3 regions of the Parasphingomonas puruogangriensis genome follow, and region 3 is predicted to be linked to each of the others. Evidence: predicted binding sites of a transcription regulator. Region 3 holds the regulator's gene; each other region holds the start of a gene.
The links. The regulator LexA, encoded in region 3, represses DNA repair genes until DNA is damaged. The targets are predictions, from matches to a motif close to GTTCCNCNCTTGTTCT.

Region 1 (7,118 bases), on a different contig from region 3:
AAAGCCCCACGCCCATTTGCCCAAATCCTGGCGGAACGTCGCCTCGCCGGCGAACAGCGCATTGCCCGAAAACGGCCGGTGCGTGAGGGTGTAGGGATCGACCACCGAGGTCGAGACATACGATCCGTACAGCGTCAGCCGCCCGCCCTTGATCCCAAAACCGCCCAGCGGGGCATCGATCCGGTTGCGCACGATGACGGTCGATCCATTGCCGAGATTGCCCGGCGCATCGAACCCTTCCGGCGTTGGCACGCGATCCTGCACCAGCGACACGCGGTTATAGCCCAGTTCCAGCTTCCACAGCCCGTCGCCCAGGATCTTGCGCTCGATCGTTGCCAGCGCTTCCCAGGCGCGTTGCGGCAGCAGATCGACATTGCCGCCATTGACACGATCATTGGCCAGTTCGGCGCCGCTGATGAAATCCTCGAACTGCAATTGCGCGACGGTGCGCTGCACCGATAGCTGCGCGCGCCACTGTGCCGAGGGCCGCCAGTCGAGCACGATCCGTGGTTTCCAGAAACTCAGCGACCGTTCCGCTTCGGCATCGCCGGTCACCGTCAGCCGCGATGCTTCGCGCGTCAGCCCGAGATCGAGCCGCACCGTGCGCGTCAGCGGGCCGCCCGCCGTGACGAACGCTTCGCCGCGCACTTCCTTCACCACCGCCTGATCGACCGGCAGGTCGATCGGCGTGCTGCCACCGCCGGGGTTGAGCAGCGCCAAATCGACATCGCTGTCGAGCCGGTTGATCACGCCTTCCGCGCCGGTCTCGATCGTCCAGCCGAGCACATTCGGCTTGCTCCACACGAGCCGCGCGACCGTTTCCTGCAGACTGTCGTCCAGCACCTGCGTCGACCCGCCGATCACCACACCGGCGATACGGTTGAACGATTCATCGACATCGCGCCGCGATCGCCGCGTCGCCAGGCCGATGAGTTTCAGCGCCCCGCCGGCGAACGGACGGGTCACATCGCCGCCCAGTTCATATTCATCGGTGCCGTAGCGCTGGGTCAGCCGATCGTCGCGCCGCGGCCCGATCAGCGGGGTAACGTCGTTCGATTGGGTCAGTCGAAAGCGGTCGATCAGCAGGCGGGCGTTGACATGCGCCGTGCGGTTGGTCCCGCCATCATGCGCCCAGGACGCAGCCACCGCGACGCTGGGTTCGTCGATCGTGTTGATCTTGCGGCGATATTCCGTCTGCTGCCCGCCGGGCACCGTGACGAGGCGGTCGCTGCCCTCCTCCGTCGTATCGTCATTCTCCACCGTCACCGAGGCATTGAAGGTCGAATTGCCGCGCTTGAACAGCGCCGAAGCGCTGCCCGCCGGGCGGATCTTGCCGGTGAAATCGCGCGACGCCGCGGCCTGTACCGTGCCGGCCAGGCCGCCGCCCGCGGTCAGCACCAGATTGAGCACCTGGGCCTTGCCGGAATAATCCGCGCCGAACTGGTCGCCTGGCGCCACCTCGATGCGCAGCACGCGGCTCGCCGGAATGCGCGCCAGGATCGTGTCGAGCGTCTCGCTCTTGGCGCTCGGCCGCTGCCCGTTGATCACGACATTGCCCGCGGTCTGCCCGAACCCGCGTACCTCGGGATCGACATTCTCGATCGCAAAGCCCGGCACGCGCTCCACCATCTGCAGCGCGGTGGCGGGCGAGTAAGCGGCGAAATAGGCCGCGTCGTATACGCGCCGCGCCGCGGCCCCCGGCGTTGCCGCCGGTTGGGCTTGCGCTTGGCCAGGTGCCGGCTCGGCGGCCGAGGCGGTTTGCGCGGCCGCGGGCAGCGCGCCCATCGTCGCGGCGCAGCATGCCCATGTTCGTAAGATCCGCCCCATCACACCCGCCCCTTGTCGACTACGGCCGTAGTCGACGTGTATTATGTCGGCAACACGCGATGCACAACACTAATCGGCGGTTGCGTAAGGTGGTCCGCTGCGCTGGCGAAAGCCTGTCGCACTTCCTATTTCCAAGGACTAGCGTAGAAAACAGAACAGAAGTAGAACTCCCCGCATGCTGACTCATATCTCCGTGCGCGGCGCGCGCGAACATAACCTCAAGGATGTCTCGATCGACATCCCGCGCGATACGCTGACGGTGATCACCGGCCTCTCCGGGAGCGGCAAATCGAGCCTCGCCTTCGACACGATCTATGCCGAGGGCCAGCGCCGCTACGTCGAATCGCTCTCCGCTTATGCCCGTCAGTTCCTGGAGTTGATGCAGAAGCCCGACGTCGATCATATTGAGGGCCTGTCGCCCGCCATTTCGATCGAGCAGAAGACCACCAGCCGCAACCCGCGCTCGACCGTTGCGACGGTCACCGAAATCTACGATTACATGCGCCTGCTGTGGGCGCGCGTCGGCATCCCGTATTCGCCCGCCACCGGCCTGCCGATCGCCGCGCAGACCGTGTCACAGATGGTCGATCGCGTCATGGCGCTGCCCGAGGGCACGCGGCTGTACCTGCTCGCCCCCGTCGTGCGCGGCCGCAAGGGCGAGTATAAGAAAGAACTGCTCGAATGGCAGAAAGCCGGCTTCACCCGCGTGCGCATCGATGGCGAGATCTACGAGATCGATGAAGCGCCGGCGATCGACAAGAAGTACAAGCATGACATCGAAGTGGTGGTCGATCGCCTGGTCATCGGCGACGGCGTCGCCACGCGCCTGGCGGAAAGCTTCGAGGCCGCGCTGAAGCTGGCCGAGGGGCTGGCCTATGTCGATCCCGCCGATCCGGTCGAGGCGCACACGCCCAAGCAGGAAATCCTCGGCGACAACGCGCCCCCCGGCCGCATCGTGTTCAGCGAGAAGTTCGCCTGCCCGATCTCGGGCTTCACCATCGCCGAGATCGAACCGCGGCTGTTCTCGTTCAACGCCCCGCAGGGCGCGTGCCCGGCCTGCGATGGTCTGGGCGAGAAGATGCTGTTCGACGCCGATCTCGTCGTGCCCAATCACGCGCTCAGCATCAAGAAGGGCGCCGTGGTCCCCTGGGCCAAGTCCAATCCCCCGTCGCCTTATTACATGCAGGTGCTCGGCAGCCTGGCGCGCGAATTCAAGTTCGACGTCGACACCGCCTGGACCGATCTGCCGCCAGAGATCCAGGATACGATCCTCTACGGCACCAAGGGCAAGCCCGTCACGCTGACCTTTATCGACGGCAAGAAGTCGTACGACGTTAAGAAGCCGTTCGAAGGCGTGATCGGCAATCTAAACCGCCGCCTGATGCAGACCGACTCCGCCTGGATGCGCGAGGAACTGAGCAAATACCAATCCAGCGCCCCGTGCGAAGTGTGCCACGGCGCGCGGCTCAAGCCCGAGGCGCTGGCGGTCAAGATCGGCATGCGCGACATTTCCTCGGTCACGCGCCTGTCGGTGGTCGACGCGCTGGCCTGGTTCGAACAGGTCCCGAGCCAGCTCGGCGACCAGCAGAATGCCATCGCCGAACGCATCCTCAAGGAAATTCTCGAGCGCATCGGCTTCCTCAACAATGTCGGGCTCGATTACCTCAACCTCAATCGCACCAGCGGCACGCTATCGGGCGGCGAATCTCAGCGCATCCGCCTCGCCTCGCAGATCGGCTCCGGCCTCAGCGGGGTGCTCTACGTGCTCGACGAACCCAGCATCGGGCTGCACCAGCGCGACAACGACATGCTGCTCAAGACGCTGCGCCGGCTGCGCGATCTCGGCAACACCGTGCTCGTCGTCGAGCATGACGAGGACGCGATCCGCACCGCCGATTACGTCATCGATATGGGCCCCGGCGCCGGCGTCCATGGCGGCCAGGTCGTCGCCCAGGGCACGCTGGAGGAAGTGCTCAACACCGAAGGCAGCATCACCGCGGATTACCTGATGGGCCGCCGCGAAGTCGCCGTCCCCAAGACCCGCCGCAAGGGCAACGGCAAGAAGATCACCGTCCACAACGCGGTCGCCAACAATCTCCGCGGCGTCACCGCCAGCCTCCCGCTCGGCACCTTCACCTGCATCACCGGCGTCTCCGGCAGCGGCAAATCCAGCTTCACCATCGACACGCTCTATGCCGCCGCCGCGCGCGAGCTGAACGGCGCGCGCATCGTGCAGGGCAAGCACGACAAGATCACCGGCCTGCAATATCTCGACAAGGTGATCGACATCGATCAGTCGCCGATCGGCCGCACCCCGCGCAGCAACCCCGCCACCTATACCGGCGCCTTCACGCAGATCCGCGACTGGTTCGCCGGCCTGCCCGAATCCGCCGCGCGCGGCTACAAGCCCGGCCGCTTCAGCTTCAACGTCAAGGGCGGCCGCTGCGAGGCATGCCAGGGCGACGGCCTGCTCAAGATCGAGATGCACTTCCTCCCCGACGTCTACGTCACCTGCGACGTGTGCCACGGCGCACGCTACAATCGCGAGACGCTGGAGGTGAAGTTCAAGGGCAAGAGCATCGCCGACGTGCTCGACATGACGGTCGAGGATGCGGTCGAATTCTTCAAGGCGGTGCCGCCGATCCGCGACAAGATGGCGATGCTGGTCGAGGTGGGCCTTGGCTACGTCAAGGTCGGCCAGCAGGCGACGACGCTGTCGGGCGGCGAGGCGCAACGCGTCAAGCTCGCCAAGGAACTGTCCCGCCGCGCCACCGGCCAGACTTTGTATATCCTCGACGAACCCACCACCGGCCTGCATTTCGAGGACGTGCGCAAATTGCTCGAAGTGCTCCACCAACTGGTCGAGCAGGGTAATACGGTGGTCGTCATCGAGCATAACCTGGACGTGATCAAGACCGCCGACTGGGTGCTCGATCTCGGCCCGGAGGGCGGCGTGAAGGGCGGCGAGATCGTCGCGCAGGGCACGCCCGAGCAGGTGGTGAAGGTCGCGGCGAGCTTTACCGGCCGGTATTTGAAGCCGTTGCTCGAGCCGCGCGCGGCGATCCCTGCGCCGGCCAAGCCGCGCAAGGGGCGCGCCGCCGCGAAATGACCGATCGGCCGGCGCGCTACGGCGCGTCGGCCGGGTCGATTTCGTCGAATGGCGGCGCCGGGCAGGCGGTGCACACCATGTAGCGCCGCGATCCGTCGCGCCGCACCAGCACACCACGCCGCGCCCGATCGATCGTCCAGCGGCCGCCATCGCCATCGGGCAGGCGCACCGTGCCGCGGGCATGGCAGCGCGACATATCGAGATCGTGGTTATAAGCGCGATCATCTACGGTTTCAGCGCGCGCGAAATAGCCGCGCACCTGCCGCACCGTGAGCCGGAACCGCGCGCAATAGGCCGCCGTCTCGTCGCTCGACACGCTATTGGAGCGCAAGCCATTGCCGGTGATCGTCACGGTGATCGGGGCACGGCGCCGATCGCGCGGCGCCGGGGCGAGCGCCGCTTGCGCCATGACGGCCAGTATAGCGGCCAATGCCATCATTAGTCTCTGCCTGTTGTGGGGCACGAGGATGGCGCGGCGTTATGAGCCAGGCAATAAGGGGTAGGGGGTGCTCGAGCCGGGGCCGGAGTGCGGCTTGGGCCGAACGCGACCGAAGGTCAACGACGGCGAGATCGTCGCCGAAGGCGCGACCGAGCAAGTGGTGAAGGTCGCGGCGAGCTTTACCAGGCGATATTTGAACCGTGGCTATCAAGGGGCAGATCGACGGACGCTAGTGGATAACGTCGATCTGCTTGAGCAAGGTCGACACCAAAACCAGAGTATGATGGATCGGCGACGTTCCAACGCTTTCCCACAAAGCCAGCGCGATGGGCTTTGATGCATCATCGTAATTTTTGAAAAGTACGCCTGCGATTTCGTCCACTACAAACGCGTTAAACGCGCCTGACGATTCTATGTTGAGCAAGAGTAATGGGGACGTCGGCTTCCATGCCGGGTTCACATTTTTCATGTTCAAGCGGTCTTCTGAGAGCGCTTGGATCATCATCGCAGAAACCAACAGTCCTAGAGATCTTTGTCGTTTTTCCGGCTTCGTCCGGGCATCGAAGATCAGTGAACCAATTGCGTACGAGATGACCAAAGTGTTGGCGAAGCGCCGTAGAAAATCGCCTTCAGCATCGCCGCCGAGGCGCATGTTTTCAGCGTGTGCGCATATCGAAGCGGCAACGATATCCGCTACGGCATCCAAAAGCGGCAAGCCGATACCGGGAGCACCCTTCTTGATATCGGCCACGGTCGGGAAATGCGGAAAATTTTGGCAGATATGGAGCAGCTCATGAGCGATGAACAAATTGATCGCCAGCTGCTGCTGATGAGCAATTTCCTCGGGATCGGTCAGGCCGACTTCATCCACGATGCGTTGCGCACCCTCGACCACCAGTTCCAAGCCGTGAGAGCGGAACGCTACCACTCCGGCTTCTTCGTTAAGCTCGAATGCGGATTCGCCAGGATCATAAATAACGTGGAATTCGACGCGATCCATGAGCGCAATCACACCCATCAGCGAAGGGTGTAGTCGTTGTAATTTCGCCATTGCACTAAGCGCGGAACGAAGCTCCGTCACCGCACGATCTACTTCAAGCTGAAGAATTGACGCAGCCTGCTCTAGGCCGTCATTATCCTCCGTTGGTGCTCGCTCGCTAGGCATCGCATTCCCCTTATGTGATATCCAACATGGGCCTTATGAAGGTACCCTTCAAGGGGTGCTAATCTGCAACATTTGAAAAATTTGGTACCCGTAAACGAATATTAAGCTTGTATCCGTTTAACACGGCGACCACAAAGGAACCGCAACGTACCCTGACGGGTTGCCGCCAGGCAACCCGAACGTTGTTTATCATTTTAAGGAGGAGCGCCATGTCCACCACCGATCAAGTATCGAATCAAATAGATGCTCGCTCGCCGCTCTCGATCAATGTGGCTGAGCCGGATGTAGCTCGTTCAGATTCGCGTCAATGGACGTTAAAAGGTTTGGCACCAGAGACTGTAGAAGTTAGCCGCGATGCTGCAAAGCGCAGCGGTATGAAACTCAATGCGTGGGTTAGCCGTGCTTTGTCACAGGCTGCTACGGGGGCCAATAACCAGCCTGCCAATGGTGATAGCTCGGCAAATTCGCGTGAGGGCGATGAAACGATACAACGTATCCAGGAAGAGCTGGTCCGATTGCGAGCCCAAAACGAGGATATGAGAAATACCGTCAACACGATGAGCGGCATTCTGCTAAAG
Region 2 (7,118 bases), 760 kb from region 3:
GTGATCGAACTCCGCCGCCGCCAGGAAGCGCTCGGCGTCCAGCGCCGCCATGCAGCCCGTGCCAGCGGCCGTCACTGCCTGACGGTAAACCTTGTCCATAACGTCGCCGCAGGCGAACACGCCGGGCACGCTGGTGCGCGTGCTGCCCGGCTCGACCGCGATATAATGATCCTCATCGAGCGCGACATGACCGCGGAACAGCTCGGTGGCGGGATGATGCCCAATGGCGACGAACCCTCCCTCGACATCGACGCGGGACATTTCGCCGGTGACCGTGTCGCGCAGCTCCAGCGCGACAAGGCCGCTGGTGCCGCCACCATCGACGAACTCGGCCACTTCCTTGTTCCACATGACGGTCACGCCCTTGTGCGCGAACAATCGCTCCTGCAGGATCTTCTCGGCGCGGAAGCTATCCCGACGGTGGATCAGCACCACGTCGGGCGAATGGTTGGTAAGGTACAGCGCCTCCTCAACCGCGGTATTGCCGCCGCCGATCACCGCGACCTTCTTGCCGCGATAGAAAAAGCCGTCGCAGGTCGCGCAGGCGCTGACGCCCTTGCCCTTCAGGGCATCCTCGCTGTCGAGCCCGAGCCACTTGGCCTGCGCGCCAGTGGCGATGACCAAGGTGTCGCCTTCGTAGACGTCACCGCCATCGCCAATCAGGCGGAACGGCCGGCCGGTCAGATCGACTTCGACGATCGTGTCCCACATCAGCCGCGTGCCGACATGCTCGGCCTGGGCCTGCATTTCCTCCATTAGCCACGGCCCCTGGATGACGTCGCGGAAGCCGGGGTAGTTCTCGACGTCCGTCGTGGTGGTCAGCTGGCCGCCGGGCTGGATGCCCTGCACGACGATCGGCTCCATCCCGGCGCGCGCTCCATAGATGGCGGCGGACAGGCCGGCCGGGCCGGAGCCGAGGATGAGCATCTTGGTCTTGTGCGTGGTCATGAACATTTCCGGTGGTGACGAAGCGGCGCTTCTAGTCGGCGCGTGCAGACATGCAACATGGGAGCGAGGTGGCGCGGGTTAAAGCCGTGGACGTGTCGTCGGTGATTCGGCCCTGGCCAGTCGATCGAGGCTTGCCCGTAAGTGATTGATTCGGCGTAGGCGATGCGCGCGAATGTTGAGAATGTTGAGGCGCTGGCGCGTTTTTGGAGGACCGTCTCAACATTCGCTAAGGTGCTGGATCGAAGACGGGCGGGGACCATGCGGTGAGGGTAAGTCGTGGCCTGCGTGTAGGACAGCGAAATCTGGCGGGCGGCCCACCCTCATCATCACCCCGGACTTGTTCGGGGCTTATCTCTTGGCGCATGTACGTCCTTGTTCCCCCGCGAAAGCGGGGCCCCAGAGCCCCGAGCGCCGTCCGTTGCAACCCTGGGCTCCCGCTGTCGCGGGAGAACAACAAGTACATTTCGAGCGGTACAACCACCGACTTGTTCCTGGGGCTGCCTGGCCGCACACTGGTGGTCACCGTTGACGCGGCGCCGCGCACCCGGAGCCTGTCGGGGGTGACGGATATTGGGAGACGATATGCTGACCTTCTTTTTCGCACTGGCGCTCGGCGCGCAGGCGGCTCCGACATTGGCGCCCCCTCCCGTGCCGGCAGCCCCCGCCACCGTCCGCGTCGCGCTCGATACCGCGCAGGGACGCATCGTACTGGAGCTCGATAAGGGTCGCGCGCCGATCACCACCGCCAATTTCCTTAAATATGTCGATCAGAAGCGGCTCGACGGGATCGGCTTCTATCGCGCGGCCAAGGGTGGCCCGGCATTCGGGTTCGTCCAATTCGGCGTGCAGAATGCGCCGAAGCGCGTGCTGCCGCCGATCAAGCATGAGCCGACCACGCAGACGGGCATCAAGCATCTCAGCGGGACGATCTCGATCGCGCGCTATGCCCCTGGCACGGCAAGCGGCGATTTCACCATCATGGTCGGCGATCAACCGGCGCTCGACGCCAATCCGGCCGCGCCGGGGGACAATCTCGGCTATGCCGCGTTCGGCCATGTGGTGGAGGGCATGGAGGTGATCCAGCGCATTCTCGACGCGCCAACCTCGGCCACCGCGGGCGAGGGCATGATGAGGGGGCAGATGATCGTGCCGCCGATCCTGATCCGGACCGCGCGACGGGTGCCCTGAATAGGAAGAAATGGTAGCGAAGGAGGGACTTGAACCCCCGACCCCAGGATTATGATTCCCGTGCTCTAACCAGCTGAGCTACTTCGCCACGACAAGACGTTTCCGCTTGCGAGGCGCGGGCTATAGGAAGCGCGTTCGGGGCGGTCAAGCGAACATGTGACGCGAGAGCGCTTCCCATGGGCCGCCGCGATACCACCAAGTCGCCAGGCCGGCGATCGGCGCACTGCGCGGGCGGAAGTCCGCCGCCAGTTGGGCCTGCAGCGCCTTGGCCTGATAGGGCTCGACCTTGTTCTGGATCGTAACATGCGGGCGCCACCCGGCCGCATCCTGGGGGGTCAACATCGCCGCAAAGGCATTGCGCAGGCGATTGCGGATATCCTCGAGCTCGGGCGATTCGATGCGGAAGGCGACGCCGCGGCCGAGCGACATCAGCCCGGCGATCCGCGCCGCCGGGGCAGGCACGCCGCGCGTCTCCGCGACCAGGCGCTGTTTGAGCTCCGCCTCGAGCGACGGGGGCAGATGATGGAACATGGTCAGGTGCGCGGCAAGCTGGTTGCGCTCGGGCGGGAAATGCGCCTTGCGCAGGCCATCGAAATACGCCGTGTCCGCCTTGCCGAACAACGCCGTAACGATAATCGGCGCGGGGATCCGAGCAGACTCGCTCAAATCTCGACCTGGCTGCCCAGTTCGACCACGCGGTTGGTGGGCAGGCGGAAGAATTCCATCGCGCTTTCCGCATTGCGCAGCATCCAGGCGAACAATTTTTCGCGCCAGATCATCATCCCCGGCCGCTCCGAGGCGAGCAAGGTCTGCCGAGACAGGAAAAAGCTGGTGTCCATCATGCGGAAATCGGCGCCGCACTGGTGAATGCGCGCCAGCGCGGCGGGCACGTCCGGCTCCTGCATGAAGCCGTATTTGAGCACCATGCGATGGAAGCCCTGATCGAGATCCTCGAGATAGCAGCGCCCGTCATCCGGATGATACGGCACGTCCATGATCTTGACGGTGAGCAGGATGATGCGTTCGTGCAGCACCTTGTTATGCTTGAGATTGTGCAGCAGCGCGTGCGGCACGCCCTCGGACGTCGAGGTCATGAACACCGCAGTGCCGGGAACGCGCGTGGCGGCGGTGGCGGCGGACTGGATGAACACCTTGATCGGCATCGCGCCCTCGCGCAGCCGATCGATCATCAGCTTGCGCCCCTTCGACCAGGTGGTGAGGAAGGTGAAGATGATCAGGCCCACGAGCAGCGGGAACCAGCCGCCATCGGGCACCTTGGTGAGGTTCGCGGCGAGATACGCGCCATCGACCAGGAACAACGTGCCGAGCAACGGCACGGCGAAATAGGTCGGCCAGTTCCACAGCCGGAACAGCACCACCGCCAACAGGCAGGTGTCGATCATCATCGCCCCGGTCACCGCGATGCCGTAGGCCGAGGTGAGGTTGGACGAGGATTTGAACGCCAGCACGAGCAGCAGCACCATGACCATCAACAGCCAGTTGACCAGCGGGATGTAGATCTGCCCCGCGGTCGCCGCGCTGGTATGTTCGATGCGCAGCCGCGGCACGAAGCCCAATTGGATCGCCTGTTGCGTGACCGAGAAGGCGCCCGTGATCACCGCCTGCGAGGCGATCACCGCCGCCGCCGTCGCCAGGATGACCAGCGGCAATTGCAGATATTCCGGCGCGAGCAGATAGAAGGGGCTTTCCAGCGCCGGCGCACCGACGCGCGACAATAACGCCCCCTGCCCCATATAATTCAGGATCAGTGCCGGCAGCACGAAGAACAGCCAGGAAACGCGGATCGGGTTGCGCCCGAAATGCCCCATATCGGCGTACAGCGCCTCGGCGCCGGTCACCGCCAGCACCACCGAGCCCAAGGCAAGGAAGGCACGCAGCGGATCGAAATAGAAGAATTGCACCGCATAATGCGGCGACAGCGCCCACAGGATCTGCGGCGTCTGCCACACGCTGATCACGCCCAAGGTGGCGATCACCGCAAAATACAGCAGCATGACCGGGCCGAAGAACAGGCCGATGCGCGAGGTGCCGCTGCGCTGGATCGAGAACAGGCCGATCAGGATCACCACGGCGATCGGCAGAACGAGCCCGCCCAGTGCCGGCTGCGCCACCGCCAGGCCCTCGACCGCGGACAGCACCGTCACCGCCGGGGTGATCATGCTGTCGCCATAGAATAAGGCCGTGGCGAACACGCCGAGCAGGATGATGCCGCGCGTCCAGCGCTTGGTCGTCGTCTTGCCCGAGACCAGAGCGAGCAGCGCCAAGCTGCCGCCCTCGCCCTTATTGTCGGCGCGCATGATGATGCTGACATATTTGACCGTCACGACGATCATCATCGACCAGAACATCAGGCTGACCACGCCCATGATGTGCAATGGATCGAGCGCCAGCTTGTGATGCCCGGCAAAGGTTTCGCGAAAGGCATAGAGCGGGCTGGTGCCGATATCGCCGAACACCACGCCGATCGCACCGACCGACAGCTTGATCAGCCCATCGCGATGATGGCCGTGGCCGGTTTCGTCTGGCGCCAGATCGGCGGGCATGGCAGCGCTCTCGCTGCTCACGACGCGCGACGTTCTGTGCAAACTCGAAAATGCTGGCCCATCGATAAGCCGCAACGCGTCCCGTGCCCCATGGTTGCGCGCCTAGCACCACGCCCCGGCACCCGCAACGGGACAAGCGCCTCGGGCGTTGCTATGGTAGTATCATTCGAAACCGGAGTTTGACCTCATGCGCGTCGGCGTTCCCAAGGAAATCAAGAATCACGAATATCGCGTCGGCCTGACGCCGCCCTCGGTGGTCGAGCTGATCGCGCAAGGGCACAGCGTTGCCGTGCAGACTGGCGCGGGGCTTGGCATCGACTTCGAAGACCAAGATTATATCGCCGCCGGCGCGACCATCCTGCCCGACGCGGCCGCGGTGTTCGCCGCCAGCGACATGATCGTGAAGGTCAAGGAGCCGCAGCCAAGCGAGATCGCCTTGCTCGAGTCGCGGCATCTGCTGTTCACCTATCTGCACCTTGCCGCGGACAAACCGCAGGCCGAGGGGCTGATGGCGTCCGGCGCAACCTGCATCGCCTATGAGACGGTGACGGCGAACGATCGCTCGCTGCCGCTATTGAAGCCGATGAGCGAAGTGGCCGGGCGCATGTCGATCCAGGTCGGCGCGCATTATCTGGAAAAGGAGCAAGGCGGGCGCGGCGTACTGCTCGGCGGCGTGCCGGGCGTGGCGCCGGCGCGGGTGGCGATTCTCGGCGGCGGCGTATCGGGCGTCAATGCCGCGCAGATGGCGGTCGGCATGCGCGCCGACGTGACGATCTACGACATTTCCAATGCGCGGCTGGCCGAGCTCGACATGTTCTTCGGCAGCCAGATCAAGACCGCCTATGCCAGCAAGGCGGCGATCGCCGCGGCAGTGAAGAATGCGCATCTGGTGATCGGCGCGGTGCTGGTGCCGGGCGCGGCGGCGCCAAAGCTCGTCACGCGCGACATGCTCAAGACGATGAAGCGTGGTTCGGTGCTGGTGGATATCGCGATCGACCAGGGCGGCTGTTTCGAGACCAGCCATGCGACGACGCACGAAGACCCGGTGTTCGAAATCGACGGCGTGATCCATTATTGCGTTGCCAACATGCCGGGCGCGGTGGCGCGCACGAGCACGTTTGCGTTGAACAACGCGACATTGCCGTTCGTGATCAAGCTGGCCAACCAGGGCGCCGAAGCGGCGATGGCGGCGGATGCGCATCTCGCCAATGGCCTCAACGTGTCGGATGGCAAGATCCGGCACGTCGCGGTGGCCGAGGCGCTGGAATTGCCGTTCGAGGCGTGGGTGGCATCTTGATGCAAGCACTACCCCGGCGGACGCCGGGGCCCAGTCGAGGCACAGAATTTGGCGACTGCACCGGTTAGTTACGGCGGCCATTCCGACTGGGCCCCGGCGTCCGCCGGGGTAGCAGTTGAAGGGAACAATATGGGAACATCGACGTTCTGTGCGGTGAAGGAGAGCATCGATGACCGACCAGAATCCCAAGGACCACCCGACCGGCAACGCCGAGAAGAACCCCGACGACTGGACCACCGGCGGCGAACCGATGACCGGCGCCCAGGCCAGCTATCTCAAGACGCTGAGCGAAGAAGCGCACGAAGAGTTCGACGAGACGCTGAACAAGGCAGAAGCGTCGAAGCATATCGATGCGCTGCAGGCCAAGACCGGGCGCGGGGCGGACTGACCAACCTACCCTAACCCCGTCATCCCCGCGACAGCGGGGATCCCGCCTCTTGTCGACGCTAGAGAAGCGGGATCCCCGCCTGCGCGGGGATGACGCGTTATTGCCCTACAGGCGCGCCGGCCGTTTCCGCCAGGAACTGATCGAGTAACGCTAGCCGCACCTGGATCTCCGGCCGATACGAGATCCCCGGCGGCGCCAGCGCCAGTGCCCGCGCCCAATAGGGACGCGCCTCGGCGAATTGCCCGGCCCGGACATAGGCCAAGCCCAAAAAGAAAGGCGGCGCGGGATGCAGCGGCGCCAGCTTGCCCGCGCGGCGAAACGCGAACAGGGCGGTCGGCGACACCTGACCGCCGTCATGCGTCGCCAGGGCGGAGCCGAGGCCGGTCCACAGCGCCATCGATTGGGGATGATGCCGGATGCCGCCGAGAATTGCGTTCACGGCATAGCCGGGATTGCCGATCCGCAGCATCGCATCGCCGGCCACCAGATAGGCGGTATCGGCGCGGAACCGGCCGACCATAGCATCGCGCAGCGCAGTCATTTCGGGATCCACCGTCAGCGGCTCGGCATTGGCTGCCACCGGATGGCCGGCGAGCGACGGTTGGCCTTGCAGCGCATAGCCTGCCGCGCCGAGCATCAGCGCCGCGCCGACGAACGACCACAGGCCGCGGGGGAGCCCGATGCGCCACAGCAGCAACGCCGCCGCGGCGCCGATCAGGGCAAGCGCCGCCCA
Region 3 (7,118 bases):
CAGGAAATAGGTGCGCTGGTAGAATTCGGTATCGTCGCGGCTATCGAAATACATCCCGCCGATCTGCCACTTGAATGGCCCCTCGCCATTGCTGGCGAGCCGCACTTCCTGCGTCCACTGATCGAGATCGCGCAGGTTGCCGCGGCTCTGGCCGTAGGACGGCCGCCCGGCATAGTTTTGTGCCACGCCACCATCGGTATCGCCGCGGCTATAGCCGTGGCTGGTCTCATAGGCGGTGATCGAGGTCAGCGTAACCGGCCCGAAATCCCACGCCGCGTTCACCGACGCGCCATAGGTCTTGTAGGCCTGCGGGTTGTTGTCGCCCTCGTCCTGCGCGAAGCTGGTGCGCGGTTCGTCCTGAACGTTGTTCGAGCCCTTTACCAGTGCGCCGCGATGGAAGATGCTCGCCGTGCCGTCATAGTCGCGCGCATGGCCGGAGACGTTGATCGACAGCGCCTCGGTCGGCGTGAACAGCAATTGCAGCCGCACGTCCTTCTCGTCGAAGCCGCCAAGCGCGTTCTTGCCGCCCTTGGTGCCGTCCGCCCCGGTGCCGGCGAAGTTGTTGTCCACCCAGTCGTCACGGTGCTGGTACAGGCCGGAAATGCGGAACGCGATCTTGTCCTGCACGATCGGGCCACCGATGCCGACATCCGCGGTGATCGTGTTGTAGCTGCCATAGGAGGCGGTGCCGCGGCCTTCGAACTCCTGGCTCGGGCGGATCGTGTCGAACTTGATGATGCCGGCCGTGGTGTTGCGGCCGAACAGCGAGCCCTGCGGGCCGCGCAGCACTTCCACCTGGTTGACGTCGAACACCGGGTTGGACTTCAGCACGACATGCTCGAGCACGACATCGTCCTGCACGATCGACACCGGCTGCGACGCACCGAGATAGAAATCCACATTGCCCAGGCCGCGAATGTAGAAGCGCGGGAAGATGCGGCCCGTGGTGGTCTCGGCATAGAGGCCGGGGACGCGACCGGCGAGGCTGAGGATATCCTCGCCACCGCTCTGGAAGCCACGCAGCGAATCGCCGCTGACGACCGCGACCGAGACCGGCACCTTCTGCAGATTCTCCGAGCGGCGTTCCGCCGTCACCACGATCTCGCCGAGATCGCTATCCGATGCCGTATCGCTCACCGCCACGTCGGTCGCGGTCTGCGCCGACGCGGCCGTCGCGCCGAGCAGCGCGCCGAAGGCAGCGCCGACGAGCAGGGTGGATTTGATGACGGTCGTATTCAGCATGAAGGGTTCCCCGGAGATGAAAGGCTTGGTTCGAAAATAGCCGCGCACGACAGTGACCAGTCACCGTGAACCGGTGCCGGTTTTGCTTGTTTTATGAGGTATGCCCTGCGCTTGGCGCCGCCCTAGGCGGCGAATAAGACGGAATCGTGACGATCTGGAAACACTCCAGCAATACGCCAAGAGGTGTGTGATCCGGGCAACACTGGTGGCGAGGCCAGGCTTCCCGGTCGAGGCCGACACGATCAGCCCTCGACCCTATCCCCCGCCCGCGATACGCCGCCGCCATGACCCTGCTCCCCGTCGCCGAAGCCCAGGCCCGTCTATTCGCGCTCGCCCTGCCTGCGCCGGCCGAGCACGTCCCGCTCGCCGCCGCCGCCGGCCGCTGGGCTGCCACCGATATCCTCGCGCGCCGCACCCAACCCACCACCGACCTCTCCGCAATGGACGGTTATGCGATCCGCTACGCCGACCGCCCCGGCCCCTTCACGCTGATCGGCGAAAGCGCCGCGGGCCGCCCGTTTCCCGGCACGATGGCGGCGGGTGAGACGGTGCGTATCTTCACCGGCGCGGCGATGCCGGACGGCGCCGACAGCGTCCTCGTCCAGGAAGAAGCGACGCAAGACGGCGCCTCGATCCACCTCAGCGGCGAAGGTCCGCGCCGCCACGGCGGCAATGTCCGCCTCCGCGGGCTCGATTTCAGCGCCGGCGACGTGCTCGTGGCCAAGGGCGAGCGCCTTACCCCCGCGCGGCTCGCCGTGGCCGCGATCGGCGGCCACGCCACCCTCCCCGTCGCGCGCCGCTTGCGCGTCGCCATCGCCGCCACCGGCGACGAGCTGGTCCCCGCAGGCCAGGATCTTACGCCCGGTCAGCTGCCCGAATCGAACGGCCTGATGCTCGCGGCGATGCTTGCTGGCCTGCCGATCGAGCTGATCGATCTCGGCATCATCCCCGACGACCTTGCCACGATGACCGCCGCCTTTGCCGAGGTTGACGCCGACATTCTCGTCACCACCGGCGGCGCCTCGGTCGGGGATCACGATCTCGTCCGTCCCGCGCTCAAGGCCGCTGGCGGCACACTCGATTTCTGGAAGATCGCACTGCGACCAGGCAAGCCGATGATGGCCGGCCAGCTTGGCCACGCAGTGGTGCTCGGCCTGCCCGGCAACCCGGTCTCCGCCTTCGTTACCGCGCAACTCTTCCTGCTGCCGCTGATCGCCACCATGTCCGGCGCGCGCGATCCGTTCCCCGTCACGATCGCCGCCCCGCTCGGCGAGCCGCTCCCGGCCAACGATCACCGCACCGATTATCTGCGTGGCGAACTGCGTGATGACAAAGCCTTTGCCTCGACCATCCAGGACAGTTCGATGCTGCGCACCTTGGCCCGCGCCACCTGCCTGATCGTGCGCCCGCCACATGCGCCGGCCGCCCAAATCGGCGACTCGGCGGAAATCCTCATCCTCGCTTGACTTGGGCGTGGTTGTTCCATATTGGTTCCGCGTCTGTTCTGACGGAGGAACGCAATGCTAACGCGCAAGCAGCACGAGCTTATCTGCTTCATCAGTGATCGCCTGGAGGAAACCGGCGTGTCACCCTCGTTCGAGGAAATGAAGGACGCGCTCGACCTCAAGTCCAAGTCGGGCGTGCACCGCCTGATCAGCGCGCTCGAGGAACGCGGCTTCATCCGCCGCCTGCCCAATCGTGCGCGTGCGCTCGAGATCCTCAAGATGCCCGAGCGCGGCGAGGTGGTGAAGCTCACCAAAAAAGCTCCAGCGCCTCAACTTTCTCAACATTCGCTGCCGCAGCCGGCCAATGACGTGATCGAGATCCCATTGCATGGGCGGATCGCCGCGGGCGTGCCGATCGAGGCGTTCGAAAGCAGCGCGATGCTGTCGGTGCCGGCCGCCTTGCTCGGCAAGGGCGATCATTATGCCCTCGAAGTGTCGGGCGATTCGATGGTCGATGCCGGCATTCTCGACGGCGATTACGCGCTGATCCGCCGTCAGGATGTCGCGCGCGACGGCGAGATCGTCGTCGCGCTGATCGAGGATACCGAAGCGACGCTGAAATATTTCCGCCGCGAAGGCGCCATGGTCCGGCTCGATCCGGCCAACCGCGCCTATGACCCGCAGCGTTACGCGCCGCAGCAGGTCCGCGTGCAGGGCAAGCTTGCCGGATTGCTGCGCCGCTACGACTGATTGGCCCTCACCTAAGCCTGACCTTCCAATTTTGCGCTACCCGTTCACCGCTTCCCTATTTTTTTCGCTCCCTATTTTAGTCGCTTCCCTATTTAGTCGCTTCCCCGGCGAAGGCCGGGGCCCAGTCGGGAGGCGGACGTGATCGCGCATAGCGCCAGTTACCTTCTGCTCTACTACTGGGCCCCGGCCTTCGCCGGGGAAGCGCGTGATCGGTAGCGTGTTGTGATGTCAGCGGTCGATCGGGGCATGGCAGCCACCCGCCAAGGATGCCGATCCCCCGCCACCCGCACCGTCCTTACCAGCCCCTCCGCCAACGCGATCGCCACCCCCCCAGTCTTTGCCAGCGTCGCCCGGTCCAGCCGCAACCAGCGCGGCGCACACCCCCGCGGCAGCCGCCGCTCGCTGACCACGATATCCGCCTCTCGGCACGCCGCGATCAACTCCCGCACCGGCACCAGATACGCACTGCGCGTCGCCAGGATCCGCCACGTGCGCCCGCCGGCGACCCGCTCGGTCAAACACAGATCGCGCGTGCACCGCGCCTCCGGCTGATCCGCCAGCAGCAGCGGCGTGCCATCCACCCCGCCATTCTCCGCCAGCATGTCCGCGGTATAATCCCCCACCCGATCGCGCAGCATCGCCAGCCCCCCACCCGCCGTGCGCACCGCAATGTGCCGCCCGTCGCCCGTCACCAACAGATCCGGCGACGGTGCCACCGCTGCCCAGCCGAGCCCCATGACGAATGGCGCCAACCCCAGCCGCCGCCACCGCGTCCGCCACAAGGCCAGCCATAATCCGCCGACCACGATCAGCGCATAAGCCCCTGCCGGCATCGCCGGCAAAGCCGCCACCGACCCCGGCAACGCTGCGGTGGTGCGCGCAATCCACAACAGCAGCCGCAACGCGACATCCGTCAGCCACCAAACCGGCGCGCCCAAGCCCACGGCATCCAGCGCCAAGGCCAGCGCCTCCAGCGGCATCACCACGAAGGTGGTCAGCGGGATTGCGACGATATTGGCCAGCGCGCCATACAGCCCGGCCTTGTGGAAGTGGAACAGCGCGATCGGCATCAGCGCCAGTTCAACCGCCAGCCCGGTCAGCACCAGCGATCCGACGCCCCGGCCAAAGGCGCGCAGCCGCCCCTCGCCGCGCGGCGCGAACCACGCTTTCACGCGCGGATGCTCGTGCAAGGCAACGATGGCGGTGATCGCCGCGAACGACAGTTGGAAGCTCGGGCCCGCCAGCGCCTCGGGCCATAGCAGCAGCACGACCACCGCCCCCGCCGCGACCAACCTGAGCGTCATCGCCTCGCGCCCGATCGCCAGCGCGACCAGCACCAGCAGGGCGGCCACGCACGACCGGATCGTCGGCACCTGCGATCCGGTCAGCAAGGTATAGCCCACCGCCGCCGCTGCGCCCGCCGCCGCGGCGATCAGCGGCAGCCGTACATGCAGCGCCAGCCATGGGCTCAGCGCCAGCACGCGCATTACCACCAGCATTACCAAGGCCACCACCGCAGTGATATGCAGCCCGCTCACCGATAGCAGGTGCGCGAGGCCCGCACGCCGCATCGCCTCGGCATCCTCCTCGGCGATCGCGCCCTGGTCGCCGGTCGCCAAAGCCGAGGCGATCCCGCCCGCGCTGCCCGCCACGCGCGCTTGGATATGCCGTGACAGCCGATCGCGTAGATCGGCCCCAGCCGCTTCGCCGGGCTTGACGATCGTCAGCGGCGCAAAGCCCCGCCCGGTCGCGCCGATGCGGTCGAACCAGGCGACGCGGGCATAATCATACGCCCCCGGCACCGCCGGCTCGGGTGGCGGCATCAGCCGCGCGCGTAAGGCGATCGTCGCGCCGCGCGTCAGCCCGGGCGGCACATCCTTCACCGCCAGATTGACCCGGATGAAGGCGGGCAGCTCAACGCTTCTCCCCCTTCCAGCCAGCGGAGGTGAATCCACCACCCGGGTCGGTGCCAGCCGCAACCGCACCAATTCCCGCGCTGCCAGCGGCTCGACGCTCACCACACGCGCCTCGAACGCGACGATCACCGGACGGGTCAGCACCACGCCGCCGGTTCGCTCCGCCCGCCACCATATCAAGCCGAGCCCCAGCGCCGCCGTCACGAAGGCCACCGCAAGCGCCCGTGACGCCCGCCCGCTTTGCCCGACCGCCAGCGCCGCCAATGCCCCCGCGCCACACAGCAACACCGCCGTCAGCCACGCCGCTTGATCCGGCAGCACGAACCAGGTGGCGATGCCTGCGCCCAGCATTACCGGCAGCCACAGCACGATCTGGTCGCGCTCTGCCTCAAGCCAGCGCTCGACAACATCCCGCGCCACCCCGAAGCCGCGCGCGATTTGGCGCGGCCAAGGTCGCATGCTAGGGGCGTCGGCGGCTGAGCTGGCCATAGTTTCAAGTCTGAAAGGATGCGCGTTTGGGCGCAATAGCCACCCCCGAAGCCTCGGCTTCCGGTTCTCCTTCTGCGACCCCCGCTACGGGCAAGGTCGTCACCCGGTTCGCGCCCTCGCCGACCGGCTTCCTGCACATTGGCGGGGCGCGCACCGCCTTGTTCAACTGGCTGTTCGCGCGCCATCACGGCGGCGAGTTCCTGCTGCGCATCGAGGATACCGATCGCGCGCGCTCGACCCAGCCGGCAATCGAGGCGATCCTCGATTCGATGAGCTGGTTGGGGCTCAACTGGGACGGCCAAACGGTTTATCAATTCGCCCGCGCCAGCCGTCACGCCGAAGTCGCCAACCAGCTCCTCGCCGCGGGCCACGCCTATAAATGCTACGCCACCGCCGAAGAATTGACCGCGCTGCGCGAACAGCAAAAGGCTGCCAAGCAGCCGATGCGCTATGACGGCCGGTGGCGCGACCGTGCCGAGGGCGACGCCCCCGCCGGTGCCCCTTTCGTCGTGCGCATCAAGGCGCCCAAGGAGGGGGCGACGACGATCCATGACCAGGTCCAGGGGCCGGTGACCGTGCAGAATGCCGAGCTCGACGACTTTGTCCTGCTGCGCTCGGACGGCACGCCTACCTATATGCTCGCGGTGGTGGTCGACGATCACGACATGGGCGTCACCCACGTGATCCGCGGCGACGATCATCTCAACAACGCCTTCCGCCAGCTCGCCGTGATCCGCGGCATGGGCTGGCCCGAGCCGATCTACGCGCATATCCCGCTGATTCACGGCACCGACGGCGCCAAGCTGAGCAAACGCCACGGCGCGATCGGCGTCGATTCCTATCGCGACGAACTCGGCATCCTGCCCGAGGCGCTCGACAATTACCTGCTGCGGCTCGGCTGGGGTCATGGCGACGACGAAGTGATCAGCCGCGAACAGGCGGTGGAATGGTTCGATCTCGCCGGGGTGGGCCGCTCGCCGTCGCGCTTCGACCTCAAGAAGCTCGAAAACCTCAACGGCCACTATCTTCGCCTGGCCGATGACGAGCGCCTCGCCACCCTGCTCGCTGAGCGACTCGATTTTACGGTATCTCCGGAGCAGCTCGAGCTGCTGCGCCGTGCGATGCCCGCGCTGAAACCGCGTGCGGCGAATCTGAACGAGCTCGCGAGCAGCGCCGCGTTCCTGTTTCGCACGCGTCCCCTCGTGCTGGATCCTGCCGCCGCCGATCTGCTCACCGCGGAATCCCGTGCGCTTCTCGCATCTGCACACAGCAAGCT

Region 1: the regulator LexA is predicted to act here: its motif matches at 1,980-1,995, upstream of uvrA (excinuclease ABC subunit UvrA).
Region 2: the regulator LexA is predicted to act here: its motif matches at 6,119-6,134, upstream of U1739_RS00445 (DUF3072 domain-containing protein).

The regions. Positions count from the first base shown of each region.
Region 1 is NZ_JAXOJI010000004.1:110,621-117,738, forward strand. Features, by position in the region: gene U1739_RS11635 (TonB-dependent receptor) at 1-1,827, opposite strand, end outside; gene uvrA (excinuclease ABC subunit UvrA) at 2,003-4,936, shown strand; gene U1739_RS11645 (hypothetical protein) at 4,953-5,372, opposite strand; gene U1739_RS11650 (hypothetical protein) at 5,605-6,540, opposite strand; gene U1739_RS11655 (hypothetical protein) at 6,750-7,118, shown strand, end outside.
Region 2 is NZ_JAXOJI010000001.1:80,506-87,623, reverse strand. Features, by position in the region: gene trxB (thioredoxin-disulfide reductase) at 1-948, opposite strand, end outside; gene U1739_RS00470 (peptidylprolyl isomerase) at 1,531-2,136, shown strand; tRNA gene U1739_RS00465 (tRNA-Met) at 2,148-2,224, opposite strand; gene U1739_RS00460 (2'-5' RNA ligase family protein) at 2,281-2,802, opposite strand; gene U1739_RS00455 (potassium transporter Kup) at 2,799-4,700, opposite strand; gene ald (alanine dehydrogenase) at 4,888-5,997, shown strand; gene U1739_RS00445 (DUF3072 domain-containing protein) at 6,167-6,385, shown strand; gene U1739_RS00440 (tetratricopeptide repeat protein) at 6,483-7,118, opposite strand, start outside.
Region 3 is NZ_JAXOJI010000001.1:837,396-844,513, forward strand. Features, by position in the region: gene U1739_RS04180 (TonB-dependent receptor) at 1-1,242, opposite strand, end outside; gene U1739_RS04185 (molybdopterin molybdotransferase MoeA) at 1,527-2,708, shown strand; gene lexA (transcriptional repressor LexA) at 2,763-3,437, shown strand; gene U1739_RS04195 (ComEC/Rec2 family competence protein) at 3,611-5,812, opposite strand; gene gltX (glutamate--tRNA ligase) at 5,878-7,118, shown strand, end outside.